2 linked regions of the Nodosilinea sp. E11 genome follow. The protein of the gene in region 1 interacts with the protein of each later gene in a pairwise test. Links are inferred from orthologs where the notes say so. Each region holds a gene or a part of one and is shown on either strand. Other genes may lie near its edges.

What was found.
Region 2: the proteins of RRF56_RS14550 (region 1) and RRF56_RS19560 interact in binary tests that used the Escherichia coli proteins (3 or more experiments, as listed by UniProt). The link is inferred for Nodosilinea sp. E11 from one-to-one orthologs.

Annotation. Positions count from the first base shown.
Region 1 is NZ_CP136520.1:2,757,581-2,773,373, reverse strand. Bases 7,869-10,782 are described here. They hold RRF56_RS14550 (penicillin-binding protein 2), read left to right. Parts: upstream 7,869-8,360; coding sequence 8,361-10,205; downstream 10,206-10,782. Other genes in these bases: RRF56_RS14545 (metal ABC transporter solute-binding protein, Zn/Mn family), read right to left, coding at 10,230-10,782; RRF56_RS14555 (hypothetical protein), read left to right, coding at 7,869-8,326. In the rest of the region: RRF56_RS14585 (UDP-N-acetylmuramoyl-L-alanyl-D-glutamate--2,6-diaminopimelate ligase), read right to left, coding at 1-763; RRF56_RS14580 (glutaredoxin family protein), read right to left, coding at 795-1,082; RRF56_RS14575 (HAMP domain-containing sensor histidine kinase), read right to left, coding at 2,297-3,916; RRF56_RS14570 (late competence development ComFB family protein), read right to left, coding at 4,070-4,426; RRF56_RS14565 (hypothetical protein), read left to right, coding at 4,904-5,491; ilvB (biosynthetic-type acetolactate synthase large subunit), read left to right, coding at 5,720-7,573; more of RRF56_RS14555, read left to right, coding at 7,769-7,868; more of RRF56_RS14545, read right to left, coding at 10,783-11,204; RRF56_RS14540 (metal ABC transporter ATP-binding protein), read left to right, coding at 11,401-12,141; RRF56_RS14535 (metal ABC transporter permease), read left to right, coding at 12,143-13,051; RRF56_RS14530 (O-antigen ligase family protein), read right to left, coding at 13,048-15,615; RRF56_RS14525 (O-antigen ligase family protein), read right to left, coding at 15,765-15,793. UniProt on the Escherichia coli protein: Essential cell division protein that catalyzes cross-linking of the peptidoglycan cell wall at the division septum. Required for localization of FtsN.
Region 2 is NZ_CP136520.1:3,915,828-3,931,615, forward strand. Bases 6,905-9,813 are described here. They hold RRF56_RS19560 (FtsW/RodA/SpoVE family cell cycle protein), read right to left. Parts: upstream 9,015-9,813; coding sequence 7,794-9,014; downstream 6,905-7,793. Other genes in these bases: RRF56_RS19555 (cytochrome c biogenesis protein CcdA), read right to left, coding at 6,905-7,599; RRF56_RS19565 (phycobilisome linker polypeptide), read right to left, coding at 9,259-9,462; apcB (allophycocyanin subunit beta), read right to left, coding at 9,714-9,813. Outside these bases: RRF56_RS19530 (SDR family oxidoreductase), read left to right, coding at 1-448; GTP cyclohydrolase I FolE, read left to right, coding at 531-1,244; RRF56_RS19540 (N-acetylmuramoyl-L-alanine amidase), read left to right, coding at 1,585-3,165; RRF56_RS19545 (cation:proton antiporter), read right to left, coding at 3,162-5,204; RRF56_RS19550 (cytochrome c biogenesis protein), read right to left, coding at 5,488-6,828; more of RRF56_RS19555, read right to left, coding at 6,856-6,904; more of apcB, read right to left, coding at 9,814-10,199; RRF56_RS19575 (allophycocyanin), read right to left, coding at 10,264-10,749; RRF56_RS19580 (phycobilisome rod-core linker polypeptide), read right to left, coding at 11,151-14,375; RRF56_RS19585 (class I SAM-dependent methyltransferase), read left to right, coding at 14,936-15,788.

The sequences.
Region 1 (15,793 bases):
GGCGATCGCCGTAGGGCGTATCGATATTCACCACCGCGCGACCAGCCAGATAGGTCTCGTTAAACAGCAGCGCCTTGGCCTGGAAGTAGTCCTCCATGTCGCGGTGGTAGTCGAGGTGGTCCTGGGTCAGGTTGGTGAACACCGCCACCTCAAAGGGGCAGCCCCACACCCGCTTTTGGGCCAGGGCGTGGGAGCTGACTTCCAGCACCGCGTAGCGACAGCCTGCATCCCGCGCGGTGGCCAGTTCGGCCTGGAGTTCGACCGCAAAAGGCGTAGTGTAAAGCGCTGTCTTTTGGTACCCTGGCCAGCGAGTGTAGAGCGTGCCTAACAGGGCTGTGGGCTGCTCTGATGCATTCAGCAAGTGCTCTACCAAATGCGTTGTGGTGGTCTTGCCATTGGTACCTGTCACCCCGATTAAGCCCATCTGCCGGGCTGGATAGTTGTAGAACTTGGCTGCCACTTCGGCACAGGCCACCGACATATCGGTCATGGGTACCACACAGGCATCGCCCTCGACCGGTCGTACCTGGAGCGCCTGAGCCGATACCAGAGCCGCTGCCGCCCCAGAGTCGATCGCGCTAGGCCAAAACTCACCGCCATCGACGCGGGTACCTGGCATACCAATGAATACATCCCCAGGCTGGCAGGCGTGAGAATTGGTGCAAATGCCTTTGATGTCAGGGTCGCCCATCCCCTCCGATAGCGAAAATCCAGCGTCGATCAGCCCGGCGGGCAGGTCCTCAAGCAGTTGGCGCAGCTTCATGTCAGCAACTCCTCACATCATTGAAGTTGCCCTATTCTGCCTTACTCTGGCCCAGATAAGTCTGTATCAATTGCTCCACCTTGGCCTGGGGTGCCCGAGGCGATAGGCGCGGCAGAGGAATTTCTTGGCTGCCCGACTCTGCCTGGATCACCTGACACAGTACTGGAATCTCGTACTGGTAGCGCTGAAACCAGTCGTCGCGGGTGGTGATGTCGCGCACTTCTAGCTTGAAGGGCAGGTGGTTGGCGGCGGTCAGTTTTTCTTCGAGCCCTTCGCACAGGTGGCAGCCGGGCTTGCTATAGAGCACGAATTTTGTCATAGAGTTCAGTCACAGGAAAGACAGTCACGGCACAGCGGCTCGGTAGACGCTGGGGTAGATATAGATTGGGTTAAGGCCTGTTGGCAAAACTTTGCCGAAGGCAGTAAAACAACGCCTCTTGGGTTGCGCTAACCCATCCTACAGTTGAATTAACCTACCTCTCTAGACCTGATGGCCAAGTCTTTGTGGAACGGAGCTAAAGCGGTTTTTCACCGCAATGGCAGTATAGCTGTCGATCAATTTGATATTTTCTGCGTGCAGCGATCGCAAAACTCAATTGGAGCCCGATCGGCTAGCCAATGCCAAGTTTTACCCCATCTAGGTTGGAACTATGGCAGTCAATCCAACTAACAAAAATTGGGTGTGTCGTTGTAATGCAATACAGCAACACACCCAACCGCAAAAATAGCTAAACCGTCGCCCTAAGGCGTACCTCCAGGGGTCCCAGGTGCTGCCGGATCAGCAGGATCGGTGGGCTCAACAGGAACCCCACCGGGTGCGGGTTCGCCAGGATCAGGGGCGGTAGGTTCTGGGCCACCGCAGGCAACCCCAACTATAGATAAACCTACAATTAAAGGTAGCGCAAGCAACTGTTTAAACGTCATGGAGATATCTCCTTGATTGGGTTTGGATCATCGTTTGCCGGTGCCAGCGAGGCTAAGCCTCGCTTTCTAAGCGTGCAGCCTAAGCCTGGAGTGCTAAGCAGCACTTTGACAGTGACTTGAGGAAACTCCTCTGACAAAGATATGACATTTTTGTATAGATAATGTTAAGCACTAAAAATTTATGTCTTTAGGTATAGTGCTCAGAGTTCTAAAGTCTAATGCCAAGTCTGAATCATATAATCCCAATTCCCAAAAAGCTTGCCTGTAAGGGCATAGGCGTAGCCGCGCCAAAGGATCTATTGCCTTCGCCCTGCTAATATGAAGTCCAATTAATTAACCAACAGAAAACGGCTTGCCTATCATTCCTGCAGAGGCGGGAATTTATCCTGGAGTCACTTATCCACAATGGATTCCCTCGGAAGTGGGAATGACAGATTAGGAGCATTTAAGCGGACCTGATATAAGGAGATTTTTGGAAAAGAATCTCTCCACTGTCTTCGGCGACTGTAGCCACCGTAGGGCGGGCACTGCCCACCATTAGGGAGAAAGTTTTCCAAAAGTTGCTTACATCGGAGTACCCAAGCAAAATTGGGTACAAGGGGGACGAGATTACAACGTCTTGGTTTCCATCGGCAAAAATACCGTCAGCACTTCGCCTGCCTGGGGCCGCTGCCGCACGATCAGCTTGCCGCCCAACGCCTGAAATAGGTTTTTGGTAGCGTTGAGGTTGAGGCTCAGGCCGCCGGTTTCGGGTTGAAACATCAACAGTTGCCCCAGGGCCTTAAAGGGCGACGAGAAGGGATCGTGTTCGGGCTTAGACTCGGCACTGCCCTCCGGGGGCTGCGACTGAAACTGGAGCTTGAGCTGGTGCCCTGCCAGGGTGACAGCCAGTTCAATGTGGCTGTAGGGGGGCAGGCTGTGGGTGAAGCGGTCGATTAACCCGGTGAGCACCTGGGTGAGCATGGCCGGGTCGCTGTTGACCATGGGTAGGCAGGGGGGCACATTGACCGTCAGGCTAAGGTTGCGGCGGCTTGCTTGCTGCTGCCAGTGGGGAATGGCGTCGTCGAAGAGTTGGTTGAGAGAAATGGCCGACAGGGGCGATCGCGGTCTGGGGGCGCGATCGGTCTCTAGCTCTACGGCGCGAAAGATGAGGCTAAAGCGATCGATCTGTTGGGTGCATTCGCGATCGATCAACCGCAATCGCTTAGCGACCTCGTCGCCAACGTCTTTGCGCTTGAGCAGCGATCGCGTCAGGGTGCGAATGGTGGTTAGGGGCGTGCGAATTTCGTGGGCCATAGCCTTTAACAGCTCGGTGTCGGGGCTGTCTTGGCAGGGTGGCCTCGGGTCTGGCTTGGGCGGAGCCGTGTAGTGAGCACCACCAACGTGAGGACTGGGGTCGGTCTGAAATGCTGCGAGAGTAGGCCGGGCCGGGAGTGCTAAAGACGCCAGCGCCCCAGCAGAACTGTGAGATTCTGCAGCGACATCGACTTGCACCTGCTGACGCAGTTGGGTCATGAGCAGGTGGCTGTAGCGAGTTACGAGGCGGTAGTCGGGCGTGACAGGTGGAAACTGGTCGATCAGGCGATCTAGGGCTGGCACCAGCGGGGGACGAATGGCGACAACGCGATCGCGCAACTGCTGCCAACCTTGCTCTACCACCGCTGGATCAAAGGAAAACTGAAACTGGGGCAACCCATTGGCCCCCTGCCCCAACACCAGCAAAAGGCTAAAGTTGCGGGTTAGCAGTAGACAAAACCGCTCTTCTCCAACGGGGTCGTGGCTCGCTAAGGGCACCATCTGTAAATCACAGGCTGGGGCTGCTGTCGACCCTCTGCCTTGGCCAGGCAAGAGGGGCCGAGTGACGGAGAGAATCTGCTCTAACTGCTCAGGCACCAGCAGCCAGTGGGAGAGCCGCTGCCCTAGGAGGCGATCGGGCAATACTGGAAATGGCCCTGACAAGACTCCTCCCATCAGGGGCAGTAGCTCACTGGCTTGAGCAGCCGTTGAAGCGCCCGGGGGGGGAACATCAGGGGGAAGTTCTATCAGTAGCCGAATCAGGGCCGCCAGCCCACTCAGCCATTCTTGCTCAGCCTGTCTATGAAAAACGCTGGAGCTGCCACCGGGAAAACCCAGCGCTGCCCCCCGCCCACGGGGAGCCTCCTCTGACCTGGGGCCAAAGGAGGTTTGGTGCTCGTTGAGCAATTGACTGAGGGGTAGAAACTGTTGCACCAAGGGTTACCTGCCTCTGCAATAGGCTAGCCGTGGCACCTAAACCACAGCGGGTGGGTTGTCTACAGCAGACAACCCAATGTCTATTACGAGACTAAGCCCTTAGCGCCAGATGGGGCTATGGGTAGAACCGAACGAAAACCCGGCCATGACCTAACCAAACCAGCTAGAAGGAATCGCCTCAACCTCGACCCGCTCAGGACTATGACGGCGCTGCCAAATTTCAGGCCGACCCAGCAGGGCTTCAATGCCCTGGTGAATGAGCTGGTTGATCTGAGCATGCTGCTCAGAGGAATAGCAGTGGCCGGTGGACTCCAAACCGCAGGCGGTGCCGCTGTCCATGGTGACATAGACCACGGGCAACCGCGCGAGCACATAAGTCGTGAGCTTTTGCCGCAGTTCAGGAACGGCAAAAACCTGACGGTACTCGTAGAGCGGATAGGCGGCTAAAATGTCGTCAATTTTGTCTGTTACGATTGGCAAAGTTAAGTTGACAATGGTTTGGGTCATTGAATTCAGCTCCAGGGATGTCTAGTAGTGAAACCGAGGGATATTACTTGTCCTGACAGGCAGGGTTACTTGTCCTGACAGGCAGGGATCAAACTAAAAAAGCAGAGAAATGGCGACTCATTGGATGAAGTGTTGGTGAATTAGGCCTTTTGCTAGTCCTCAATTCGGCTCAGAGATTGCCTCAAGAAAACAATTGCAGCTCAGTCAGCACGAAGGTTCTAAATCATTGAATTGAACGTGTCCCAGCGATCTCAGGTATTCCCCATATAAGCGTGACAATGGCGATCGCCCTATCTAAGTTTTAGAAAGAAATAATTTTTCTCTTGCAAATGATTATGAAAACTACGTAAAGTGAAGTCTTTCTCAATCCTTGTTGTTTTTGGCGTAAGTGTTTGTCTCATGGTTTATTACATTGTGTAATCTGGGGGCCAAATGTTTAGGTTTTGGGCTAGCTAAGCAGTTGATCTGAGGGCAGTGTTGCAACAGGTTGTTTTATTAGTCGTGGGGGGTATGCACCCGCCCAGCTACACCGGCCAGATCCTCTCTACCATTGCCAGAGATGAGGTGCTGGGTCAGCTCAGGCGAGTCGTGTGTGCGCCCCAGCGGTCTGGGGATGTGCTCTCGGCCTATGCCCTACGCCAAGCCCTCGACAAGGCTGAGAAAGCATCCCTTCCCGAGCCGGAGCTAGGGCTGCTCATCTGGGCGTTTAGCGCCGGGTGTGTGGGGGCAGCGGCCCTGGCGGCCCACTGGCAGCAAGGCCGAGGGCCGGTGCTGGCTCTGTTTATGGTGGATGGTTGGGGGGTGCCCCGCCCGCCCGGGGTACCTGTGCATCGTCTCAGTCACGATCGCTTCACCCACGACAGTTCTCGCTGGTTGGGGGCAGGCGATGAGGATTTCTACGCCGACCCGGCGGTACCTCACCTACACCTGTGGCAGCAACCGCAGACCACTAATGGCTGGGCCACCGCTGGGCGCGATCGCGAAAGCCTGACTGCGGCAGACTTTCTCTGCCGGCGATCGCGGGATCACCTCTGCCGCTATGGCCTAAATATCAACGGGCCATAACCCGAGGTCTAAACTGGGCTTTAGGGCCATAAACACCCTAGCCTCTGCTGCTAATATGAAGGGAATTGTTGCTCATTTAACAGCTTTTCCTGCCTATTTCTGCAACGTCATTCCTGTAAAGCAGCGGCGGTGAGCTAATTCACCGCTCGTGTGGCCTCAAGGGGAAACGGTCTACCTTACTTTTCTTCTGAAGCAATGCACTCTAGCCCAACCCAAGCACCCGCCGCTATGACGACAACTCCCGTTGCTACTCCTAACAGTGTTCTTGTGCGCCGCGCCTCCGGGGCCTTTGCTCTGATTGATAGCCTGAGACGGCATGGGGTAGAGCATATCTTCGGCTACCCCGGTGGGGCGATTCTGCCTATCTATGATGAGCTGTACCGGGCTGAGGCGGCTGGGGGCATTAGCCATATTTTGGTGCGCCACGAGCAGGGGGGTGCCCACGCCGCTGACGGTTACGCTCGCGCTACGGGCAAGGTAGGGGTCTGCTTCGGCACCTCTGGGCCTGGGGCTACTAACCTGGTCACAGGCATCGCCACCGCCCAGATGGACTCGGTGCCCATGGTGGTGATTACCGGTCAGGTGCCCAGCCATGCGATCGGTAGTGACGCCTTTCAGGAGACCGACATTTTTGGCATTACCCTGCCCCTGGTGAAGCATTCCTACGTGGCCCGGCGGCCCGACCAAATTCCTCAGATGGTGGCGGAGGCGTTTTATATTGCCCAGACCGGTCGCCCTGGGCCGGTGCTGATCGATATTCCTAAAGACATTGGCTTAGCCGAGTTCGACTACGTGCCCGTAGAGCCGGGCCAGGTCAATCTGCCGGGTTATAAGCCCACCATCAAGGGCAACCCCCGCCAGATCAACCATGCCCTGCGGCTGCTGCGCCAGAGTGAACGGCCTCTGCTATACGTAGGCGGCGGTGCCATTACCGCCAATGCCCATGCTGAGGTTCTGCGGCTGGCCGAATACTTTCAAATTCCGGTAACGACGACGCTGATGGGCAAGGGGTCGTTTGATGAACACCACCCCTTGGGCCTGGGCATGCTGGGCATGCACGGCACCGCCTACGCCAACTTTGCCGTCAGCGAGTGTGACCTGCTGATTGCGGTGGGCGCTCGCTTTGACGATCGCGTTACCGGCAAGCTCGACGAATTTGCCGCTCGTGCCCAGGTCATTCACATTGACATTGACCCAGCGGAAGTGGGTAAAAACCGTAGCCCCCAGGTGCCGATTGTGGGCGATGTCAAGCAGGTGTTAACCACCCTGCTTCACCGCTTGGAAGAAGAGAACCAGGTGCCACCCCCCAATCAAACTAAGGCCTGGCGCGATCGCATTGACCGCTGGCGACGTGACTACCCCCTGGTGGTGCCGACCTACCCCGACGTGCTGTCGCCCCAAGAGGTGATCTTCGAGCTGGCTACCCAAGCTCCCCACGCTTACTACACCACTGATGTCGGTCAGCACCAGATGTGGTCGGCCCAGTTCTTAAAGAATGGACCTCGCCAGTGGGTTTCTAGCGCTGGTCTAGGCACGATGGGTTTTGGCATGCCTGCGGCGATGGGAGTGCAGGTGGCGCTGCCCAACGAGACAGTGATCTGCATTAGCGGTGACGCTAGCTTCCAGATGAACCTGCAAGAACTCGGCACCCTGGCCCAGTACGGCATTCCGGTGAAGACCGTGATTGTCAACAACGGTTGGCAGGGCATGGTGCGCCAGTGGCAGCAGGCGTTCCACGGCGAACGTTACTCGTCTTCAAATATGGAAGTGGGCATGCCTGACTTTGAGGTGCTAGCCCAGGCCTACGGGATCAAAGGTATGGTGGTGCGCGATCGCGATCAGCTCAGCATGGCCGTTGCCACCATGCTGGCCCACGATGGTCCAGTGCTGCTGGATGTACATGTGCGCCGTGACGAAAACTGCTATCCGATGGTGGCTCCTGGCAAGGGCAACCACCAGATGTTGGGGTTACCCGAGGTGCACGGCACTGGTGATGGCTATGGCCCCGATCCCTGCGTTAACTGTGGCCACCAAAACCCCTCCACCAGCAACTTCTGTTCGGAGTGTGGCACCAAGCTCTAGGGAGCGACAAACGGTCTACGACTAGCCCCCTATGGGCGCAAAAACGTTTGGGCGTTAGGGGCAAGGCTGAAGGTTTTAGGAGATTCCACCAAGCTTCAGCCTGCCCTTAAACTCGGTCTTTTTGTCGGGTGAATGGCTCAATTTTTTCAGAATGCAGTATCCTAACCTCAGTTTCATTACTGGTGTGGGTCGTTTATGTCCGCTGCGCTGAAATCCTATGTGCCTCGCCCCGTGCCATCTCGGCGCAGAACAGCCACAGCCCGTACCCGAGCTTCATTGCGTCACGGTTCTGCCGTTTTGTCGGCGCAGGTACAGCCTAGACCCCCGCAGCGGGTTTCCCCGCCGGTGGTCTTGCCAACGCCACCTAGTCTGGATAAAGCCAGTCCGGCAGTACGCCTACTGTCTCAGGTTCATCTGGTGTCTTCGGCCCTGTCGGTGGCCTTGCTAGGTCTGACCTTGGTGAGCTATGGCACATCGGTTTACGTTAACCATCAGCTGAGCCAGGCCAACCGACAGCTCAACCGTCTGCAGCGCAGCGAACAGCAACTCACCAACGCCAACGAGATGCTCAAAAACCATCTGGCCCAGCAGGTGGAGGTGAGCGCCATGGGGTTTCAGCCACCTCAACCCGGCAACGTGATTTTTTTGAAACCGGCGCAGCCAACAGCGGCGGTAGCACTGCCTAGTCAGGGGTCTACCTCAGCGCTGGGGCGCTTTGCCCTACCCAAGGTAGATGTACCCCTAGGGTATTAAGCACTAGCCCAATTGTTTACTTGCTGTTGCCCCTATGGCTAGTTCTGCCTATTCTGCCCGTCGTCGTCGTCGCCGTCGTCTTACGTCTAGCCCTCCGGTGGGCGTGGCTCCCACGACAGCTGCGACGCGAGTGCGAGTGCTGTTGGTGTGGGGGTTGTTGGTACTATCGCTCATGGCGATCGCCGGTCGCTTGGCGTGGCTACAGCTAGTGCAGGGAGACAATCTGGCCAGTTTGGCCCAACAGCAGCGCCTCTCAACGCCAGTGCAGCGGCAGTTGCGCCACTCGATTGTCGATCGCCAGGGCAATGTGCTGGCTGCTGACCATGTGGTGTATACGCTCTACGTGCACCCGCGACTGTTTACGCTGTCGATGCAGGAAGTGGCAACGGCCCTCAGTCCCCTGTTAGAGACGCCAGTCTCTAACCTGATGGGTCAGTTTAGTCGCCAGCCCACAGGCATTCGCTTAGTTGATGGTCTGTCTGAGGCCACCGTCGATCGCATTCGTGCCCTACGCATGAATGGGTTAGAGCTGCACCCGCAGCAGCAGCGATTTTACCCCCAGCAGCAACTGTTTGCCCCCATCGTGGGCTTTGTCAATTTTGATGGGCAGCCCCAGGCGGGCTTAGAGCTGGCTTACCAAGAGCAGCTCTCCCTGCTGCCCCCTAGCGACGACACGGCAGTGACGGCAGCCGAGGCCCTCTCTGATCCAGCAGTTTATGGGCCTCCAGACAGTCTTTTTGCCGAAAATGCCGCTACCCCCGACTCAGCTACCGATACCCCACCTCAGCATTGGCCTAGTGGTAGTGCCAGCCTGCACCTGACCCTCGATAGCCGACTGCAGCGGGCAGCCCAGCAAGAGCTACAGGCGGTCGTCGATCGCCATCGAGCGAAGCGGGGCACGGTCATGGTGATGGATGCCCACACCGGCGAAATGCTAGCCCTGGCCAGTGTGCCTACCTATGACCCCAACCAATACTTCCGCGCTGACCTCAGCGATCTGCGCAGCTGGGCGATTAGCGACCTCTACGAGCCAGGGTCTACCTTTAAGCCGATCAACATTGCGATCGCCCTAGAAGCCGGGTTGATTACCGCCGATGAAATCGTCAACGACAGTGGTCAGATTCAGTTTGGCGAGTGGAAAATTAGAAACCACGACTTTGTCACCGCAGGCGGACGCGGTCTCATTTCAGTCACCGATGTGCTGAAGTATTCCAGCAACATCGGCATGATTCGGATTATGCAAAAAATGCCTGCCTCCGACTACTTTGCCTGGCTGCAACAGCTCAGCTTAGATGGTCTTACCGGCATTGATTTGCCCGCCGAGGCAGCTGGGCAAATGAAAAATCGTGAGCAGTTCATCAACAGCCGGGTAGAACCGGCTACTACGTCCTTTGGGCAGGGGTTTTCGCTCTCGCCCATTAAGATGTTGCAATTACAGGCTACATTGGCGAACGGTGGCAAGCTGGTAACGCCCCACGTGGTGCGCGGCATGATCGCCCCCGATGGCCGAGAACTGTGGGTGCCCGATCGCCCTCAGCCCAAAACTATCTTCTCGCCCCAGACCACTGAGCAGGTGCTGACCATGATGGAAGCTGTCGTGGCCACCGGCACCGGTGATTCGGCGAAGGTGCCTGGCTACCGCATTGGGGGCAAGACGGGCACAGCGCAAAAAGCGGCAGCGTCGGGGGGGTATGGCCGGGGTCGAGTGACCAGCTTTGTGGGCATTTTGCCGATCGATGCGCCCCGTTACGTCGTGCTGGCGATCATTGATGAACCCCAGGGTGACGATGCCTACGGCTCCACTGTCGCCGCTCCTCTCGTGAAAAAAGTAACTGAGGCGCTGGTGGTTTTAGAAGGCTTGCCTCCCACCGACAACTAATGTCTAGGCCTTGAAAATCAGGCCCTAAAAATTAGGCTCTGAGACCATACCGCCCAAGTTTTCTACAATGGCTCGGGTGTTGGCCACCATCATGTTCAAGTAGCTATCGCCCTCGCTGCCGGGAGCCCCAATCGAGTCAGAATATAGCTCTTGGGAAGCCAGCCTAACGCCAGCCTCCTCGGCCACGGTGCGAATCAGCTGGGGGTTGATGGTGGTTTCGGCGAAGATGGCGGGCACCCCCAACCCCTGAATAGAGGCTACTAGCTGTTGCACGGTGCGGGCGCTGGGTTGTTCTTCGGTGCTGAGGCCAATTAGGGTGCCGACTACGTTGAGCCCGTAAGCCGTAGCGTAGTACTGAAAGGCATCATGGGTGGTGACTAGCTGCCGCTGCTGGGCGGGAATGGTGGCGGTTTGAGTCTCAATCCACTCGTGAAGTTGAGTCAGTTCGGTGATGTAAGCCTCGGCATTAGCCGTGAACAAGGCCTCGTGATCGGGGGCCAGCTCAATTAGCTCGTCGCGAATCGCTTCGACCATGGGCACTGCGTTACTGACATCGCCCCAAACGTGGGGATCGGGCACTGTGCCGTTGCCGTCAGCTAAATCTAAGGGGGGGACCACTTCGCCCACAGCGACCTGACGAGCACTGACCCCGGCGGCGTTGAGCAGACGAATTAAGTTGGGTTCTAAGTTGTAGCCATTGTAGAGAATCAGGTCGGCTTGCTCAAAAGCAATGGTATCGGCGGGCACGGGTTCGTAGACGTGGGGATCAGCTCCGGGCTGCAAAATACCGGTGAGATCGATCTGTTCGCCGCCGACCTGGGCCGCCCAGTCGGCAATTAAGGTGCTGGTGGCCACTACAGCTGGGCGACCGTCGGCGACCACCGCTGGAGGAGCCGATGCCCCTCTTTCGGCGGAGTCGCAGCCGTTTAATCCTAACCCTAGGGCCATTACCACGGCGGCCAGGCTTCCATACTGTGAAAGTAGATTATTTCGTTGCATTGACTGCATTTCATATTCCTTTCATTTTTACGATACAATATTTTTCATATTCCTTTCATTTTTGAAGAGTGTCTTCCCTCTATGGGGATGCTGGTCAGGCCGAAGGAGTCGCCGCCGCTGGCTTTCTCGGCCATAACGTTTCCCGGTGGGAATTAAACCCCGATTGGGCTACAGATTATCTGCTGGAGGTAGGTTTATGGTGGCTGTTCCTAAAATGATGGTTGACCACCTTAGTGTCAACTACCGTGACGTGCAGGCCTTGCGCAACGTCAACTTAACGGTACGAGCCGGTAAGGTGGTGGGCATTTTTGGTCCTAATGGTGCGGGCAAGAGCACCTTGATCAAGGCGATGCTGGGGCTGGTGCCAGTGGTGACTGGGCGCGTGACCTACGGCGATGACATTCTTGCCCACCAGCTTGACCGGGTGGCCTATGTGCCCCAGCGATCGCAGATCGACTGGACCTTCCCGGCCACGGTGTGGGATGTGGTGATGATGGGCCGAGTGCAGAAAACCGGTTGGTTGAGACGCTTTTCGGCTAGTAGCCGTCAGATTGCCCGAGAGTCGCTAGAGCGAGTGGGCATGGCGGAGTTTTGCGATCGCCCCATCGGAGCGCTCTCGGGCGGTCAGCAGCAGCGGGTGTTTCTGGCCCGTGCTCTGGCTCAGCAGGCTGAGATTTTCTGCTTTGACGAACCCTTTGTGGGGGTTGATCAAAAGACTGAAACGGTCATTTTTGAGATTTTTCGCGAGCTGGCCGCGGCAGGCAACATCGTCATGGTGGTCAACCATGACCTAGGCGAGTCAATTACCAACTTTGATCAGCTGGTGCTGCTCAACAAAGAGCTGATCGCCGCTGGTCCCCGCGACTGGGTACTCACCCGCGACAACATGACTCGCGCCTACGGCGGCCATGTGGGCTTTTTTGGCCATGTCGCTTGAGATGGCGGTGTTGAACTTGGCGGTGCTGGACTGGTTTTTTGAGCCGCTGCAATTTGCCTTTATGCAGCGATCGCTGGCGGTGGCGATCATGGTGGGCGTGATTTGTGCGGTGGTGGGCAGCTACCTGATGGTGCAGCGCCTGGCCCTGCTAGGAGATGCCATCAGCCACTCGGTGCTGCCGGGGCTGGCGATCGCCTTTTTGCTGGGAATTAACATTTTTGTCGGGGCCTTTATCGCCGGGGTGATCAGCACCGTGATGATTGGGTGGATCCATACGCGATCGCCCATTAAAGAAGATGCCGCCATGGGCATTGTGTTTTCGGCCTTCTTTGCCTTGGGCATTACCCTAATCACCACCATCCAGCGGGATAACAAAATCGACCTCAACCACTTTTTGTTTGGTAATATTCTCGGCGTCACCGCTGGGGATGTACGAGATACAGCCATTATTGCGGTTTTGGTGCTGTTGGCGGTGGCGTTACTTTACAAAGAGCTGCTGTTCTATAGCTTTGACCCCCTGGGTGCCCAAGCCGGCGGCCTGCCCACCGGGCTGCTCAACGCCGGGCTAATGGTGCTGATTGCCCTCACCGTGGTGGCCAGCATGAAGGTGGTTGGGGTGATTTTGGTGCTGTCGCTACTGATTGCACCGGGGGCGACGGCCTACCTGCTGGTGCCCCGCCTGCACCAAGTGATGATTTTAGGAGCGGCGATCGGGGTCTTCTCCAGCGTGAGCGGCATGTACTTGAGCTACTACATCAACTTGCCCTCAGGACCAGCCATTGTGCTGGTGGTGTCTACACTGTTTGCGGTGGCGTTTTTGTTTGGCCCCCGCTACGGGGTGCTGGTGGGGCCAGGGCGCGATCGCCCCTGGCGACGACTTCAGCGCCTCTGGCGACCCAGATCGTCTTAAGCAGGGTCTTGGATCTGGGTCTGGTAAGGAGCGAGGGCATTGTCTAGGGCAGGGAAGAACACCGGGGATGTAAATAACGGCGCAAAGAACTGCACCACCGGAATATTTTCTACACGGGGTAAAAAGTCGGATGGGATGGGGCCATCGACCTGACGGCTGAGCACGCCAAACCCAAGGCGTTCGCTGCGGGGCTGCCAGTTGGGGGCGGTGCGCTGAAGCCAGTCGGTAAAGTCAGTGGCATTTTCCATACTGAGCACCAGGTTGGTGATTACCTCGGGGGGCGGCAAGGCCTGGGTAAGGTCGTCCATATCTGCGGGTTGAGTGACCCAGGCTTGCTCTAGCAGGGCTTGGCGCTGAGCGGGGGTCTGCCAGGCCAGGATCGCGTATTTAGCTGGGGTTTCAGGCCAAGGGCTGACGTCAACCGGTTGTCTGGTAGAGAGGGCCAACATACCTTGCTGAAGGTCGCCACCGTGGGGCTGCCAGTCTTGAGCAGCGGCCGCCAGATCGCCCAGCCACCAGCGGAGGCTACCCCTAGCTTGGTGTAGAAAGCGCTCTAGGGTTGGGTCTTCGGTCTGTTGCAGCAGTTCGCCGTAGATCTGCTCAAGGCGATTGAGCACCGCTGGGTACAGGTTAGCGAAGGGGTTCACGCGCATCAAGGGGCTGGTCAGCAGGGTTGGATGGCGCACGATCTCTAGGGCTAGCGCCTCGGTGGCGCAGTTAACATCGCCGGTTTGCAGACAGGCGACGCCTAGGCCAAAGAACAAACCCATTTTGGCGGGCACTAGGGCGATCGCCTTGGTAAACGAGGCTCTGGCATCGGCGGGCTGACCATTCTCGATCTGTAACCAGCCCAGGTTGGCGTGGCCAAATTCTTGGTAGGGCACTGCCTGGTTACCGGCCTGAAACCAGGCGATCGCGTCGTCTAGCAATACCTGACGCAGATCTGGGTCGTCGCCCGATCGCAAAGACAACTCCCCCAAGTTGTAGCCCAGTTGATAGGGGTAGTAGGGCTCCCAGGGGGCCAGGGTGTGGGCCTGTTCGAGCTGAGTGGCGAATCGATCGATGTCCGGGGGCTCGTCGGTGAGGGCTGAGAAGCCATTGCTGGCAGTGCTCCAGGCCCGATGAGTGGGCATTATCCCCAGGCTCATCGCCAGGGCGAGACCCAGGCCCACCCCTGCTAGCCAACGGTGGCGAAAGGGGCCAGATGGGAGGTCGGTGGTGCTAGCACCGGGATGAAACATACGGGCCAGCACAGCGAGGTAGAGAGCGAGGCTACCAGCGATCGCGGGAATGTCGAGTTGGTAATCGGTCAGACTGATCATCCCGAAGGCGAATAGCCCCCCTACGAGGCTCCAGGCGAACACTGGCGGCAGCCCCGCTGGCGTGGTCTGAGCCCCCTGGCGCATCCATCGCAACACCAGCAGGATTAGCGCTGCCCCCAGAGCCAACGGCACAACTATGCCCCAAAGCCCTAGTTCGCCCCACAACTGTGCTGGGGTGCTGTGGAGCTGAAATTGAAGCTCCGCATCGCGCCCGGCCCAGTGGGGGCGGTACTGCTGATACACTAGAGGCACGCTACCCGGTCCTACTCCAGTGAGAGGATGGTTCAGCCCCATGCGCCAACCTGTGACATTGGTAACCACTCGGTAGGACAGTTCGCCCCCGGCAAAATTGCCCTGGGCCAGGTTGCCCAGCATCTGCCGCAGCCGAGGGTTGGCAACCAAGCCCAGCACCAGTAACCCCAGCGCAGAACCGCCTAAGCCCAGGGCCAACGGCTTGGGCAACCGGTTGTAGATCAGAGAAATGCCTACCGCAATGAGGCCGGTGACCATGAGTGCCAGCCAGCCGCCGCGCGAGCTGGTGGTGTAGAGATTTAGCAGGCCCAGCACTACCCCTGTCAGCCACAGCCAGCGCTGCCAGCCCCGCTCGACCCAAGCCAGCGCTGCCAGCAGGGGCAACACCAGCACTAAATAGCCTGCTACGTAGTTTTGGTGGCCAATCGGCTGCCAGTTGCGCAGACTCGTGAGCCCAAAGTTAAAAGCTTGATCGATTCCATAGCCCTGGAGCGTGGACAACCGGGCCAGCTCGGGTCGATAGATCTGAGTTGTCCACAGTACTAGGCTGAGCAGAATGAATCCCAGGGCAATGTAGCCCTGCCAACGCAGTAGGGTGTGCAGTCGCTGAGGGTAACGCAGCCAGCCGCCGAGAGCATAGATCGCGGCGATCGCCCCTATCGCCGCCCAGCTATACCATCGCGCCTGAGCTGGAAACTCGGCCCCCAGGGTAGATACCACTAGGCCGACCACTGCCAATAACGCTACCCAGTCAAAGCCATTGCCCAGCTTGGCTAAGGGTCGATGCCACAGTTGCCACAGCAGCCACAGCATCGGCAGGGTGAGGCCCACCTGCCACAAAAACACCCAGGGCCACGACACCATTAAGGTGCTGCTGCCCGGTATGAGGGTGAACAGCGCATAGAATGTCGCCGTTAGTAAGGCCAGCAGTGTGCCGTCGCTGGGGTCTTGGGCGATGGGTTTGGGCTGGGAAAGAGCGTCCTCGGGCATGGCAAAGAAAAGAGTAGAGGGGTAAGGGGTTGGATAGTTAGCGATTGGGGTGCTTGTGGTTAGTAAAGTATTCCCGCAAGCATCTCCGGCAGAAAAAGGGGGCTAAGCAGCAAGCCTGTGGGGCTGTTCGGCAGATTAATTCTGGCAGACTAATCTAGATCCGAGAGGCGAAAGCGAT
Region 2 (15,788 bases), 1.2 Mb from region 1 along the record:
GGGCTATACGGGACCCCTCGCCACCATGCCCTTGGCAGACTGGCAGCGGGTGATGGATTTGAATGTCACTGGCATTTTCCAGTGTATTCAAGCAGTTGTACCGGTCCTGAGGCAGGGCGGCGGTGGCACCATCGTCAACATTGCCTCCATTGCCGCTAAGTCTGCCTTTCCAGACTGGGGTGCTTACACCGTTAGCAAATCCGCCATCGTAGCCCTGTCGCGGGTGCTGGCGGCGGAAGAGCGCGCCCATGGTATTCGAGTTGTAACCATCTCCCCAGGGGCCGTCAACACGCCCATTTGGGATACCGATACGGTACAGGCGGAGTTTGACCGATCTTCTATGCTGACCCCAGAAATCGTGGCACAAACCGTGCTGCACACGATTCAGTTGCCTGCCCAGGCGGTGATTGAAGACCTTACCCTGATGCCCGCAGGCGGTGCCCTGTAGCAAGTTTTTTTCCCTGTAGCGACCTGGCTAACTCAGTGAGTGGCCCTACTTTTGTTGAACCTCTGGAGTATTTAGAACCCCTATGACTATTGCATCCTCAAACAGCCTTAACGATCAAGCCAACGGTAAGAGCACGGGGCAAAAGGCGATCGTTCAGCCCACCATTCGGCCCGATCGCACCCATAGCTACCGGCAAGAGGCCGATCAATACCCCATCCCCGAAACCAGCCACGAAGATATGAGCGATGCCGTGCGCACGATGCTGCTCTCGGTGGGCGAAGACCCCGAGCGGGAAGGGCTGCTCAAAACCCCCAAGCGGGTCGCTGAGGCCATGCGATTTCTCACCAGCGGCTACCAGCAGTCCCTCGAAGAACTGGTCAACGGGGCTATCTTTGATGAGGGCCACAACGAAATGGTGTTGGTGCGAGACATTAACCTATTTAGCCTGTGTGAACACCACATGCTGCCCTTTATGGGACGCGCCCACGTGGCCTATATTCCCAACCAGCGGGTGGTGGGGCTGAGCAAACTAGCGCGCATTGTGGAAATGTATTCTCGCCGATTGCAAGTGCAGGAGCGCCTCAACCGGCAGATCGCCGAAGCGGTGCAGGAAATTTTGGACCCCAAAGGGGTGGCCGTGGTGGTTGAAGCCAGCCACATGTGTATGGTGATGCGCGGGGTGCAAAAGCCTGGCTCTTGGACCGTAACAAGCGCCATGCTAGGGGTGTTCCAAGAAGACTCTAAAACCCGCGAAGAGTTCCTCAGCCTGATTCGTCACCAGCCCTCGTTCTTTTAGCGCTGGTTTTGAATAGTGCCAATTTCTAGGTCAAGCTAAAGTTAGCTTAATGCATCTAAATAAGCGGGGTGTTTTTGGGGTGGTCGATCCATAGGCTACTGGCAAAAGTGCCCCGTTTTTGCTTGTTCCCGTTTTTGGAATCTTCCCTTAGCTGCCCTTGCCTTGAATTGGGGGCATTGCTTTGGCAAAAGTGAGCTAATATCTAAGCCAATTCAGCCATTTAAGCCAATTACACGACTATTTTTCCGATCTAGATAGATCTTAGGGCTATGGTCAGACGGATGGGCGATCGCAGGCTTTGTCCCCGTGGGGCAGAGAACCGGGCTGAAGGGTATGGTGCGTGGGGAGATCCGCTCGATTGCGGCTAAAGCAGCTGTTTACTGGGGTAGTAGGAGTAGCCGGGGTGTGCCTGTTTGGTGGCCTGCCGGCTAAAGCGACCGCGCGCCTGCAAACCTGGGAGTTTGACACGGGCCAAAACCGCTTGTTATTCACTACTGAGGGTGGTGTTCAGCCCCAGGTCAGTCTGCTGAGCAATCCTCGTCGTTTAGTGATTGACCTGCCAGGGGTTTTGACCGAAGACGCCCTGGGCGATCAGTTGGTGGGCGGTGCGGTGGCAGCGGTGCGGGTCACCCAAGCCAACGCCCAAACCATTCGTATGGTGCTAGAGCTTAACCCTAGCTATGACCTCGACCCTAAACAGGTCAAGGTATGGGGGCTAACCCGCGAACAGTGGGTGGTGCAACTGCCCGGCACAACTGCCGTCGAGCCTGTCGATCACGGCTTGCAAGCACCGGATTTTTCTAAGGCTGAGGCCTTGCGTCCCCTGGTGGTGGCAGGCGATCGCCCGCTGCCGGCGCTGATCAGCCGCAATCAAGTTACGCCAGCGGCGGTCAGGGCTACGGCTACTGTGCTACGTGGCGTCCAGGCGACTCCCGAAGGGTTCTTCATTCCGACCGTTGGAGCTGCGCCCCAGATCCAGGTCTATCGCACCCGCGATGGCAACCAAGCGCGCCAGCTCGTGATCGATCTGCTCGATGCGGCGATTGCCCCTGGCCTCTCCCCCGAAGCCCTGCCCCAGGGGCGCTACGGTATCCATCGCTGGAGCTTGACCCAGTTTGCCACCGCGCCCCCAGCCATTCGCATCACCCTGACGCTGGATGGACACAGCCCCGACTGGCAAATTACTCCCCTGGCTAGCGGCGGTATCTGGGTGACCCCCCTGGGGATGGCCCCCAGCCAGATTGCCGCGCCACCGACTACCGTCGTACTGCCGGTGGTGAACTCGGCCTCTGCGCCGCCCCCCATTGCCCGGTCGGCGACCCCGGCAGTACCCGTGGCTGCGCCCGCTGCGGCCCCAGTTCAGCGAGCCGTTCAGAGGCAGTTTTTAGTGATGCTCGACCCTGGCCACGGCGGGGCTGACCCAGGCGCTGTGGGCATTGGTGGCCTGCAAGAAAAAGGGGTGGTGTTGGCCGTGGCCCAGCACACAGCGGCGGCTCTGCAAGCCCAGGGTGTTGCAGTCCAGATGACCCGCCAAGTCGATCAGACGGTTGACCTCCAGCCCCGGGCCGATATGGCTGAGTCGGCCCGCGCCACTGTGTTTGTCAGCATTCACGCCAATGCGGTCAACATGCAGCGGCCTGAGGTCAATGGGCTAGAAACCTACTACTACTCAGATTCGGGGCGTGTGTTAGCCACCGTCCTGCAAAACCAGGTGCTCAGCACCATGGCGATGAACGATCGCGGCGTGCGCCAGGCCAGGTTCTTAGTGCTGCGTCGCACCTCAATGCCCGCTGCCCTGATCGAAATTGGCTTTGTCACCGGGGCGCTCGATGCCCCTAAGCTGCGCGACCCCCGTTGGCAGGCCCAGATGGGCCAGGCGATCGCCCAGGGAATTCTCAATTATCTGCGTGCTCAGCCTTAGGCCCGTTTGGTGGGGGTAGCGGGGAAGTTCACAATGATGACATTGGTATCCCAATTGGCACGGGTGATGGCCTCGGGTTCGCGACCCAGGGCAGGTTGGCCGACGCTGTAGGTACTGGCAATTAGGATTAGCAGAGTATTGGGTCTAATGACCTCGGATACCCGCCTAACCGTGTTGCCATGGGTCGGCTGTACCGCGATCGCTTGATCTTGGAGCAGGGTAGTGAGTTCGCGATCGCGGCCAGAGCCAACGGCCATCTGCACCACGTGGAGCGGTGCCTTCAGCTCTTCCGCAAGACACTGGGCAATGGCTAGGGTACTTTTAACCTGGCTCAGGTTGGCCTGCCTGCCGGTAATCGCCAGCACCACTTGCTCCGTGTTTTCAATTGGCTGGGGAAATCGGCTGATCAGTACCGGAATGGTTGCCGATCGCACGATGGTGTCGATCACGCTACCAAAGAAATTTTCTTGGTAGGTCGAAAACCCCTTCCAGCCGCAAATTAGCAAGTCGGCATTGCGTTCTTGGATGGTACGCAAAATGCCCCAGGCAATTGAGTCGTCGATGCGACCAATGGTTTCAACCGGAATCGTCGCGGCGTGGGCAATGGCTTCGGCGGTGTCGAGTAGACGCAGCTGGCGAGTCCTTTCGGCCTCGACAATGGGTTGATTGCGATCGGGCAGCACGTGTAGGGGCAACAGAGTACCCCCTACACGTTTGGTGAGAATCATCGCCAGCTGGAGCAGATTATCTTCAGTACTGGGGTTCGCCACCGGAATCAAAATACGCTGCCCCAGGGTGGGTATGGTCTCTGTATCCTGGCCTTCTTCGCTTAGTGTCTCCGCGTCAGCGGTCGGACTCTGGATCTGTGCACCCCAGCGAGCGACTACCCAGGGCGACAGCACGCAGCTCACCAAAATCATGACGATAATCGCATTTACCACGATCTCATCGACTAACCCAATGTCGAAGGCGATGGTAATCGCCGCTAGGGTCGAGGCGGCTTGGGCCATCGACAGGCCAAACATCACCATCGTGCTGGGCAGTTTCCATTTGAACCAGCGGGCAGCCCCCCAGGCGGCGACAAATTTGCTGGCCAACTCCGTCAGCACAATGATGGCTACCAGCACAATCGACTCTGGCTGGCGAATCAAAATAAATGGGTCCACCAGCATGCCCACTGAAATCAAGAAAATCGGCACAAACAGCGTGTTGCCAATAAATTGCACTCGGTTCATCAGAGGGCTGAGCCGAGGAATAATTTGGGTAATAGCTACCCCTGCCAGAAATGCCCCGACGATGGGTTCAATCTCAATCAGGCTGGCTAGGTAAGAGGCCACAAACAGGGCAGCCAGCACAAAGGTAAACTCTGCCCCTTCGTCGTGGCCAAATTTTTTAAAGAACCAGCGGCCTAGCTTGGGGATGCCCCAAAGCACTGCAAAGGTGTAAATCGTTAGGGCTGGAATTAAAAAGAGCCAAAAGCCCAGGGTGAGATCGCCCTGATCGGCCCTGACCACCACCGCCAGCACCAGCAGCGCTAGCACGTTGGTAATGAGGGTAGCGCCTAGGGTGGCGGTAGAGGCCGGGTGACGCATAATCCCCAGCTTGTTGAGCACCGGTAAGGCTACCAGGGTATGGGAGGCAAAACAGGAGGCCACCAGGATCGAGGCCCAAAAGCTGTACTGGAGAGCCATCATCACGGCGGTTCCCAGCGCCATCGGGACGACGAAGGTGGCTAAACCAAAGATAATCGGCTTATCGGCATTGCGCTTGAGATCGTCAAGGCTGGTTTCAAGGCCGCCTAAAAACATCAGAAATAGCAACCCCACAGTGCCCAGCAGCACAATCGTGGGGTCGCGATCTAGAATGCCTAACCCGTAAGGGCCTACCACGACCCCAGATAAGATCAGTCCGATAATGCCCGGTAGCCGCAGTCGCTCAACCAGCAGCGGAGCCACCAGCATGATGGCCAAAATGGTCAGAAAAATAGCGACCGGGTCCGTAATCGGTTCTTGCAACAGTTGCCCTAGGGGCAGGGGCATTGACCCTAGCCAGGTTTCTGAACCGGCGATCGCCGCGTGACATTTCAGCCCAAGGTAGGTCATGGTCGCTCGGTAGTGGGGAGTTAGTGAATAGCTTGATCTCTAGCGTTGTCCCTAGGCCCAGGCGCTTAGACGGCCTGAGAGCCTAGCCGACGTTCAGGCGGCCGCCTTTTGGTAGCAGGCCATAAAACTCTGAGCAATCCCAGGATTCGCCTATCAGGATAACCTCCGGGTTGGGTGATTCGCCTATTTTTCCGATGCTGAGTTCTGGAGTTTCTGCATCCTAGGATAGGTCTTCTAAGAGCGCTAGCAGCTCCCGCTCAAAGGCTACCTGGGCTCGGTTGGTTCTGCCGCCCACGTAGACGATGCCATTTTTTGCCAGCGCCCACACCTGAGAATGCGACACGTAGCTCATGATCACTCCCAGCATTAGCAGCCCAAACCCGCCGTATACCAAGGGAATGCCGGGGTCGGCCTTGATCTGTAATCCAGTGCTTCCCACCACGTCCACTAGGGACAACCGGATACCGTTGACCTCTGCCGCCATGCCCTTACGCACCGTAGACACAAGCTGTCCAGCATTGTCGTAGATCAGTACGGAACCCTGGAGATCGCTGGCCAGCAGGGTGACGCCCTCGCTCATGTCGGGTTTGGTGGGCAGCCAGGTGCCCCAAAAGCGAGGCCCGTCGTTTTCTAGGGGCTGCATCGGCAGTTGCAGCACTGGGCTGTTATTTAGCTTGACTTGCACCGCCGCAATGCCCCAGTCGGCCTGGTACAAGGTTACTCCTCTGTGGCGTAGGGGTTGATTGACGAAAATCGTCTTGCGATCGATTTCATCCCCCGCTGAGTCTAAGACTGAGAGGTCAGAGTAGAACTGGTCGATATTGCCTTCGGGGGTATAGTCAATCCAAAAGCGGTTGACCCGCACCGACCAGTCTTTGGGAATTTGGGCGGCGGCCCAGGGGCCAGCGTCAAAAATGTTGCGAATTTGGAAGGTCTCGCCGCTAGGCACGATCTCCTGCGCAAAAAAGCCGGTCATGGCGCCCCAAATGGCCCCTGACAAAATGAGTAGCATGCTGGCATGCACCACAATGGGGCCAATGCGGCCCACGATGCCCTTGCGCCCGTAGAGTTGAGTAGCGTCGCGAAAGACGAGATAGCGCTTTTGAGCTAGCCCTGCGGCCAGAGAATCTAGATCGGTGGCTGAGAGTTCAGCGCTGAGGGCCAGCTTTTGAAACTGGCGCGGCTGGGTGTAATATTTCCACTTTTGGGCCGCTCCTAGGGCAGGAAACTGGCGGGTAAAGGTACAGGCGGTAAGGCTAGCGCCAAACACAATTAACAGGGCCAAAAACCACCAGGTGCGGTATACGTGGTCTAGGCCGCTGGTCAAGATCACTTTCCAGCTCAAAAACCCAAATAGGGCCGGATCTTCGGGGTAGTTGGTCTGGTAAAACTCCAGGGTTTGGCCCTGCTCAATCACGGTACCGCTGATGCTAAAAGCGGCGATCGCCAGCAGCAAGACAATGGCTAGTCGCAGATCGGCCAGTAGCGGCAGCAAATCTTGCTGAAAATAGTTGCGCACCCCGTCTTTAATCGTCGGTGGTGAAGTGTCAGATGCAGCCATATAATTCCTCAAAACAGACCAACACCGTTACACCAACGTCGCTGGCAGCAGCCGTGACAGCAGTGAAAACACGCCAAACCCCAGCAGAAGCGCTCCGCTGGCCGGGGTTACCCAGCTCGACCACTGGCGTAGATCCAGCAGTCGCTTCAGACTGGCGGTAAACGTCCCCGCCAGCACCAAAGGGGTAACGTAGCCTACGGCGTAGGCCAACAGCAGAGCGCTCCCCAATACAGGGTCTTTCGTCGCTGAAATCCAGGCCAGTAGGGTCGCCAGTACTGGGGTGCTACAGGGCGATGCCACAATGCCAAAGGTGAGGCCGAGGGCGTAGGCCCTTAGCCAGGGGGGCAGGTTCCACCGCTCGAAGGTGGGGCCTGCCCCAGCGGGTAGCGCCAACGGCATAACCCCTAACAGGTTTAACCCCATGGCGATCGCCACCACACTTACCACAATGGGTAAGCCCCAGGCGACCTGACCATACACTAGACCAAAAAAACCAGCGATCAGACCCAGCAGCGCCAGGGTAGTGGCTAGACCAAGGGCAAAGGAGAGCGATCGCACCAGCGCCCCCCTTCGGTTCCCCGCTTCATAGCCGCCCATATAGCCCACCATAATCGGCAGCATCGACAGCAGACAGGGTGACAGACTCGTCAGCAAACCCGCTAGCCCTACCACCGAGAGGCTAATCCACGACACCTGAGTCAACTGGGCATTGACGAGCTGATTGGCCCATTGGGCAATTTCGTAGAGATAAAGCTGAAGGCTTTGGAACATTAACCAAGGTGGCGAAAGGCAAAGGCATTCACCATTGTAACAATCTGGCAACCTGCTCTCAGACTTCTGTTTATCAGGTAACACTAAATCCTGTTTAGTTACCCCCGGTTCAGACGGGCGCATGCCATGCGCCCCTACGATTTGGCCGGTTGGGAATTGGGGTTATGCAATTCGGATTGGGGATAAAACGTGTTTTAAGACAAAGCGTTGCCACCGTCTAAAACCCGCAGGGGCGATCGCGCTTGATTGCCAGCCGCTGATTGGTGCCGCTGCAAAGGCACTGGCGCATCAAGATTAATATCTCTGGCGGCCCGCACCAGCAGCGCCGCTGTCGCCAAGCTAGCCACCATTGAGCTACCTCCGTAGCTCAGCAGCGGAAAAGGCAGCCCCGTGGTCGGCAGCACTCCAGTTGCCACTCCCATATTCAGCAGCGCTTGACCCACCAAAACGACCATTGCCCCCACGGCTACTAGCCGGTATAGAGGCTGCTTTAACCGCAGGGCCACCAACATGGCCAGCGAGGCATATAGGCCCAAAAATAGCAGCAGCACCAGACAGCCCGCAAAGCCAAACTCTTCAGCAAATACGGCAAAGATAAAGTCGGTGTATTGAATGGGCAACGAATACAGCTTTTGCTCAGACAGCCCAAACCCCTGGCCCCACAACCCACCAGACCCAATGGCCAACAAACTCTGCACGAGCTGATAGCCCTTATTCCCCGGATCAGCCCAGGGATTTAGAAAAGAAACGATTCGCTCGCGCTGGTAAGACTTGAGACTAATGCTGACTACCGCCGCTAAGAGTCCGCCCCCTGAGGTCAGCAGCAGATATAGATAGGGCAACCCCGACGCCAATGCAATCAACCACAGGGTCAGGCCACAGATTGCCGCCGTACTGAGATTGGGCTGAATCAAAATCAAGCCCAAAATTGCCGCAAAAATGCCTAGCCAAGTGAGACGAGTTGACCAGGAGAGCCGATGCCAGCTGCCAAACAGCCGCGCCCCCTGTAACACTAGGCAGGGTTTGATCAGCTCTGAGGGCTGAATCATAAACGGGCCTATGGGCAACCAACGAGTCGCCCCATTCACGGTCACCCCCAGGGACGGGATGAGAGTCAGGGCTACCAGCCCTACCAACACCAGCAGCACAATGCCTGAACCCTGGATCAACCGATCTAGGGAGGTATGTACAATCCGGTTGAACACCACTAACCCAACCACCACCCACATCAGTTGAACCATCACGTAGTGCAGTCCATAGCCATGCTCAACGACGGCTACCGCATAGGAGGCAGAAAACAGCACTAGCAGCCCAGCTCCTAGCCATACAAAGGTGAGCCACCGGAGCCAGCGGGCTTCCGCTGACCACTGACTTACCGTGGGGTCAATCCATGGAATCAATCGCGCAATGTTCACCCTGCTACCCCGCCTGCCCTAAGGCCAAGTCGTTCAACGGCCAAGTATAGCGGAGGCAACTATTTTTGTGATTTCTAAACGGCCCAAAACTCACAAAAATAGTTAACCTGAGAGCCTTCGCCAAAAACACAACGGCAGGGCCAGCCCATTGGCTAACCCTGCACGTATCACAGCATTATTTAGTAACGCAGTAAAAAAATTTCTTAGATGCTCTGCTAAAGCAGGTCTCCGGTTGCAAAACCAATTAGAGCAGACCAGTATTGGCACCCTGGCGACCGGTGGCCAGTTCAACCTTGACGATTTTGCCGCCCATTTTTTGAATGCGCTGCTGCTCTTTAAACCAGTTGTCGTAGGGGACTAGCTTGGTGAAGAAGGTATTTTGTAGTTCCCGCTGGGTGCGAATTCTAGTTTGGCTAGGAACACAAGCGGTGATCTTAAACATGCGCATGGCCGAAAACTCTCCTGCTATCTCATTGGACAGATGTAAACCAAATCCAAGTCCAGAAGTGGAGCTTTGCCGCTAGGAAAACCACAGATTCCGAGCTGGACTTGGTGCAAAGACTTAAAAGCCAGAGTCGAAAGCCAATGCTTAGACAGCAGGAAGACAGTAAAGCACAACCCAGTGTCTTCAACACTCGCCCCTGACTCTGGCCTAGGTCAGCTCTGGCCAATGGCCAAAGCGCAATGGATGAGCCTGGACTAGCTCAAGCCAGAGCAGATGTAGTCAAAGTAAACGCCCATTTCCTTACCAGCGTCAGCGCCCACCAGGCTGGCGGTCACTTCTTTCATGGCTTGGATGGAGTTAACGGTAGCGCCGATGGGTACACCCAGGGAGTTGTAGGTTTCCTTGAGGCCGTTGAGCACGCGCTCATCCAGGATGGAGGGATCCCCAGCCAGCATGGCGTAGGTGGCGTAGCGCAGGTAGTAGTCGAGGTCGCGGATGCAGGCCGCATAGCGACGGGTGGTGTACATGTTGCCACCGGGACGGGTGATGTCAGAGTACAGCAGGGACTTAGCCACGGCTTCCTTGACGATTTCAGCGGCGTTGGCGCTGATGGTGCTAGCGGCACGAACGCGCAGCTCACCGGTTTGGAAGTAGGCTTTGAGCTTGTCTAGAGCAGACCCGTCCAGGTACTTGCCCTGCACGTCGGAGGAATTGATAACAGAAGTAATTGCGTCTTGCATTGGTGAAGCTTCCTTAGAACTGACGTAATCTCAACAACGAATCGACGAAGTAGCGCGATCGCGACTACTGCATAGCGCCGACAACATAGTCGAAGTAGGATGCGGCTTCGGAGGCGTCATCGCTGGACAGCAGCGAGGTAGCCACAGCCTTCATGGAGCGCACAGACTCAGCCACAGCGGGGATGGGGGTGCCCAGGGAGTTGTACATTTCGCGCACACCCACCAGACCAATTTCTTCGATGGGGGTCACATCACCAGCAACCACACCGTAGGTGATTAGGCGCAGGTAGTAGTCCATGTCACGCAGGCAGGTAGCGGTCATTTCTTCGCCGTAGGCATTGCCACCGGGAGAAACGATGTCAGGGCGCTTTTGGAAGAGCTGGTTGCCAGCTTCCTTGACGATGCGCTCACGGGATTCGGTCAACACCTGAGCAATGCGCAGACGGCGCTCACCAGAGGTGACAAAGCCCTTGATGCGATCTAGCTCACCGGGGCTAAGGTAACGAGCCTCAGCATCGGCATTCACGATTGACTTCGTGACAATACTCATTGATGGATTCCTCCGAAAAATATGACCAGATGAATTGAAACTGGCATTTAAGGGTTTAGGGCCAGAGCTAACTCTATGTAGAACCTCAGACCTGGCAACCTTCCCGATTAATTGTCCGGTATTGCGTCAGCCTTCTTCAAAGTCGCGAAATATTTTGTAATAGTTTTCCTCAGGTTTCCCGAAGGCCGATGGGAACGCGATTTTGGGGCCGCGTACACACAGCCCTATCCCACAAAAACTATGGCCCTAGCTCAATTTAGAGCCTGGGCTTCATACTTCGTTACCTAATTTAGCTGGCGAAATTTTTAGGCCAATGTTTAGCCAGAACTACCGACTGCGCTTGATGCTATTAATCACAGCGAACAGAGGTAGTGTTGCTACCTCTGTTCGCTGGTCACAGCTTAGGCGCGACGGTAAGGAACGCCCTGCTCACCGAAGTAGCGTAGGTACTCGGCAGAGCTGAGCATAGCTTCGGCAACGGCCATGCTACCGCTCTTGGTCGCGATCGCTTGGTAGTCAGCCAAGTCTGCCTCCAGGTTTCGCCCCAGCAGCTGACGAGCCATGATGGCGACCAGCTTAGGGGTTGGATAAGCGGCGACGAACCGCTCCTGGTAAGCCGGGGACTGCACCAGCTGGCGAATGAACTCACGCAGGGTAATGCGATCGCTCTTCACCAAAGCTTCTGCCTCCGCTAATCGCCATTCAGGCAAAATATCCCCTTCAGGCAGCACCATTACCTGGCGGTAGACCGCAGTGAGCACCTGATCGATCTGTTCAGGGCTGGCACCGGGTGACCGGCGGTAAAAGCGGGTGCTTGGCACCGCCACTGACAACACCTCCGCCTCAACTGAAGACCGTCCTACGGTAGCGGCGAGGGCTGCTGTAGTTGCAGCCTGGGTAGCTACGGCATCCGCCATCAGCGGCAAGTCGGCTACATTCGTCGTGGCTTTGGCGCTGACAAAGCTAGGCACGATTAAATCGCGATTCTGCTTGGTCAAGCGGTTGTAAAGCTTCTCCGTGTTGGGGAAGTTGGCCGCCGGCAGGGTGGGATAGCGGCGATAGGGCACCGTATCTTCCCCAAAGCTGTCGGCATACTCAGGGGTGTTCAGCATCGACTGAATAAACCCGCGAATTCCTTCGCTGGCCAACACCTGGTTGTACTTGCGAATTTCCGCCTGATCTAAGGGGGCACGTCCTAGGAAGTGCTTGGTACCGAACTCGATCACCTGGGTGTTGGGGTAGGGGGCGTAGAACTCTTTGATATAAAGAGTCGAGGTACCCAGACCTTCAATAAACTCCTTCAGGTTAATTTCGCCGTTACCCAGCTTGCTTTCTAGCGCCGTGAACTCGCTCTTGACAATATAAGGAGCAATATCGCGCTCGAAGATTTGCCGGTAGGCGGCGGCCGTCACCAGCTTGAGGTTGGGCTTGTCGGCTAGAGAGGTGAGCTTAAACACCTTGGTCTGCTGACGCTGGCGATTAACCCCCTGGTTCAAGCGCCGCTGCACTTCGGGAATTGCCCGATCTTCAGTAACGGCACCCAGTTCTACAAAGCGAGGTACGGTGGTGTCGGCCACAGGCACCATGCCTTTCTCGGCCAGACTGCCCGCCCGCATGCTGCGTAGAGACAGCCCCTTCGGCGTTAGGTAGCGCTCGTAGGGAACCGTATCTTCGCCAAAGGCTTCGGCGTATTCCTGGCTGTCGATAATCGAATCGACTAGGGCGTAGAAGCCTTTCTTCGCGCAGATGTCAAAGTAGGCGTTGGTTTCCTTGCGCCCGTAGGTGGGGCGACCCAACAGGCGACGGTGAATGTATTCCACCGCCTTCATCACGTACAGCGATGACCAGTAGGTTTTGCGGAAAGACTCGGACTTGGCGATCGCCCGAATGAACTCCTTCAGGGTAATCTCGCCGTTTTCTAGCTTGATCTCAGCGACTTTGGAGCGCTGACCCGAGTACACCTCGCGGCCAAACACCTGACGGTAAGCTGCGCTAATGATCGTTTGAGTCGAGCTTTCGGAGTAACGAACGCTGTTCTGGGTATTGCCCGTTCTGGGAATTTGATCCAGCTTGAACACCTTGGCCCCTAGCGAACCTGGATTCTCAGGTCGGGCGGCGGGGTTGCTCAGTTGGTTGTTAATACCAGGACCCCGGTGAATCAGAATACGGCGGGTATCTTTGTTAAAGAAGGCCGGCGTAGCGCTGACGTTGCGGGTTTCCTTGGGGAAAATCGCCCCAAACTGAATTTCCAGCGGGTCGTTGCCAGAACCGTAGGGGTGCTGGTCGGGCAGAGGCTGCTCGTAGGCCGCAAACAGGGTGATGAATTGCGGCTTTTTGCGGAAGGGCGCGCTGTAGTTAAACAGCTCAAACTGAGGACCCCAGTTGCGGCACTCTTGGGCTTCTTGGCCCAGGCCGCGCAGGTAGGGTACGGTCTCTTCGCCAAAGTAGTCGGCGTATTCCTTTGAGTCCACCAAGGCATCAATTAGAGCTGCCAGACCACCGTTAGAGACGATGGAGAAGTAGTGGCGCACCTCTTCGCGAGAACTGGGCGCACGACCTAGGATGTGGCGGAAGGCCAGTTCCAAGGCACGGCTGTTGATGTAGGGGTCAAAGAAATTCTTGCGGTATAGGGGCGATTTGGCCAGGCGACGCACAAACTCCTTCATGGAGATTTCGCTGTTCTTCACCTTCGATTCCAGGTCGGAGACCGAGAGGGAGTAGGCCCGGGTGATGTCGCGCTCAAAGATCTGACGGTAGGCCGCTTTCACCACATCGTTTTTCTCTACCGCCGACAGGCCCGGCTTCATCGCATACTTGGGCCGACGCTCGGCAGCGTTGAAGTAGATTTGGGGCAGCTGTAGGCCCTGCAGGTCGTTAGAAGACCGCTGCCGCACCTTGTCAGAGGGGGTTGGAGCCTTGAATTCGCTCAGCAGAACGTCAAAGTACTGGGCCACCAAATCCCGCGCTTCAGCATCGTTAGTCACGTAGCGCAGGGACGCTGCCTTCATGGTTTGAATGGCCACGATGGTCGCCGCTGAAGAGCAGGCATTTTCGATGATTTCGCGCAGACCACGCACGTTGACCGAGATGATGTTGGGGTCGCCCGCCACAATCGCGTAGGTCACGTAGCGCAGGAACCAGCTCATGTCGCGCAGCGACTTGGTCATGTTGCTAGGACCATAGCGCGACACGCTGATGGGGCGGAACCCAGGAGGAACCGGCCCAGACGGCGTAGAGCTAAATAGGTTTTGGAACAGGCCACCGCCACCACTCTCAATGAAGGTTGAGGTGCCCAGCCGGGAAGCCTCGGTTTCATCTAAGACGGTGCCAGCTCGGGTTTTTTCAACCGGCGATTCGCTCTCGACTCGCTCCAGGTAGGCCAAGGGAGACCCCCCGGTAAAGATGCGGTTGGCCGCCTGGGAGACAATCAATTCGGAGTAACGGGTCAAGACCTCGGCAATCTGTACCCGCTTAAGACCAGAACTAAAAAAGCCCGATAGCTCATCTAGCTCACCCCGGCCCATGTAGCGGTCTTGCTGCTCGGCCTGGGAAATCGTGGCCACCGGCAGAGTTTGGTAGAGCTGGGGCCGCGCCGGTGCACTTCCACCACTTGCTTTAACACTCATGCGTTTTCAAAGGCTCCCTATGCGGACAATGACGGCATCAAAAAAGAATCTATTCAATCGGTTTTGAGGGCGTGAGACTCTGCAATGCCCAGGAACTCTCCCTGAACCAGAGCAAAATCACTGAACCCGTTTGAAGGTAAAGCGTTGTTAACCTCACCGGCCACGCATTCAAGCAGGGCACCGAATGCGGTATCTATGGATGGCGGGCTGTTCGCTGACCTGGAATCAGATTAAACCGTTTCAGGACAGCAACACAGATTATTAAAAACTGTGTAACATCCGGCCTGGCAAATGCCTGTGGTCATCATAGAGGATGGTCACTACACCCCTGAGAAGGCGGATAAGTTTTGTAACGTTTCGTGATAAAGCTGAGGGGCTCAACCGCTCAAAGTCGCTTCTGGTCAGGAATTCATCCGGCGGCTGACTGTAACGCTGGCTTTGGCTGAGGCCGAGGGCGAAGGTTCTCTAACTCTGATGACTGGGCGATGCTTTGCTGCTCCGCTTGATTCCTCAACTCTTGTTAGTTCATCTCATTGCCAATCCATTCGCCAATATCTTTTATGGACGACTCGATCAACACCCAGGCGGTCAGCGATGCAGTGGCCAGCCTTTACAACACCTATCCGTTTCCGCCCGAACCCCTCTTAGATGAAGCGCCGCCGGGCTATAACTGGCGCTGGTACTGGCCGACGGTGCACAGTTTTTGTACCGGGGCCGCCCCTGCGCCAGGACCTGTGCGCGTGCTAGATGCGGGCTGCGGCACTGGGGTGAGCACTGAATATATCAGTCACCTGAACCCAGAGGCTGAGGTGCTGGGGATCGATCTGAGTGAACGGGCGATCGCCACCGCTACCGAGCGCTGCCGCCGCTCTGGGGCGACCAACGTGCAGTTTCGCCAGCTCAGTATCTATGATGTCGACCAAATTGAGGGTGAGTTCGACTGGATCAATTGCGTCGGCGTGATTCACCATATGCCCGACCCGTTAAAAGGGCTCCAGGCCTTGGCGACTAAGCTGGCTCCGGGTGGCTTTATCCATCTATTTGTCTACGCCGCTATTGGTCGGTGGGAAATCTCTCTGATGCAGCGGGCGATCGCCCTTGTCCAGGGCAGCCAGCGGGGTGACTACCGCGACGGGGTACAGGTGGGCCGACAGATTTTTGCCAGTCTGCCCGAGGGCAACCGACTGAAGCAGCGAGAGCGCGATCGCTGGGCCATGGAAAACCACCGCGACGAATGCTTCGCTGACATGTACGTCCACCCCCAGGAAATCGACTACACCCTCGATAGTTTATTTGACCTGATTGATGCATCGGGTCTGGAGTTCGTTGGCTTCTCCAACCCCCAGGTGTGGCAGCTCGATCGCTTGCTAGAGGCCGACCCTGATCTGCTAACGCGCGCCCAGCAGCTCTCAG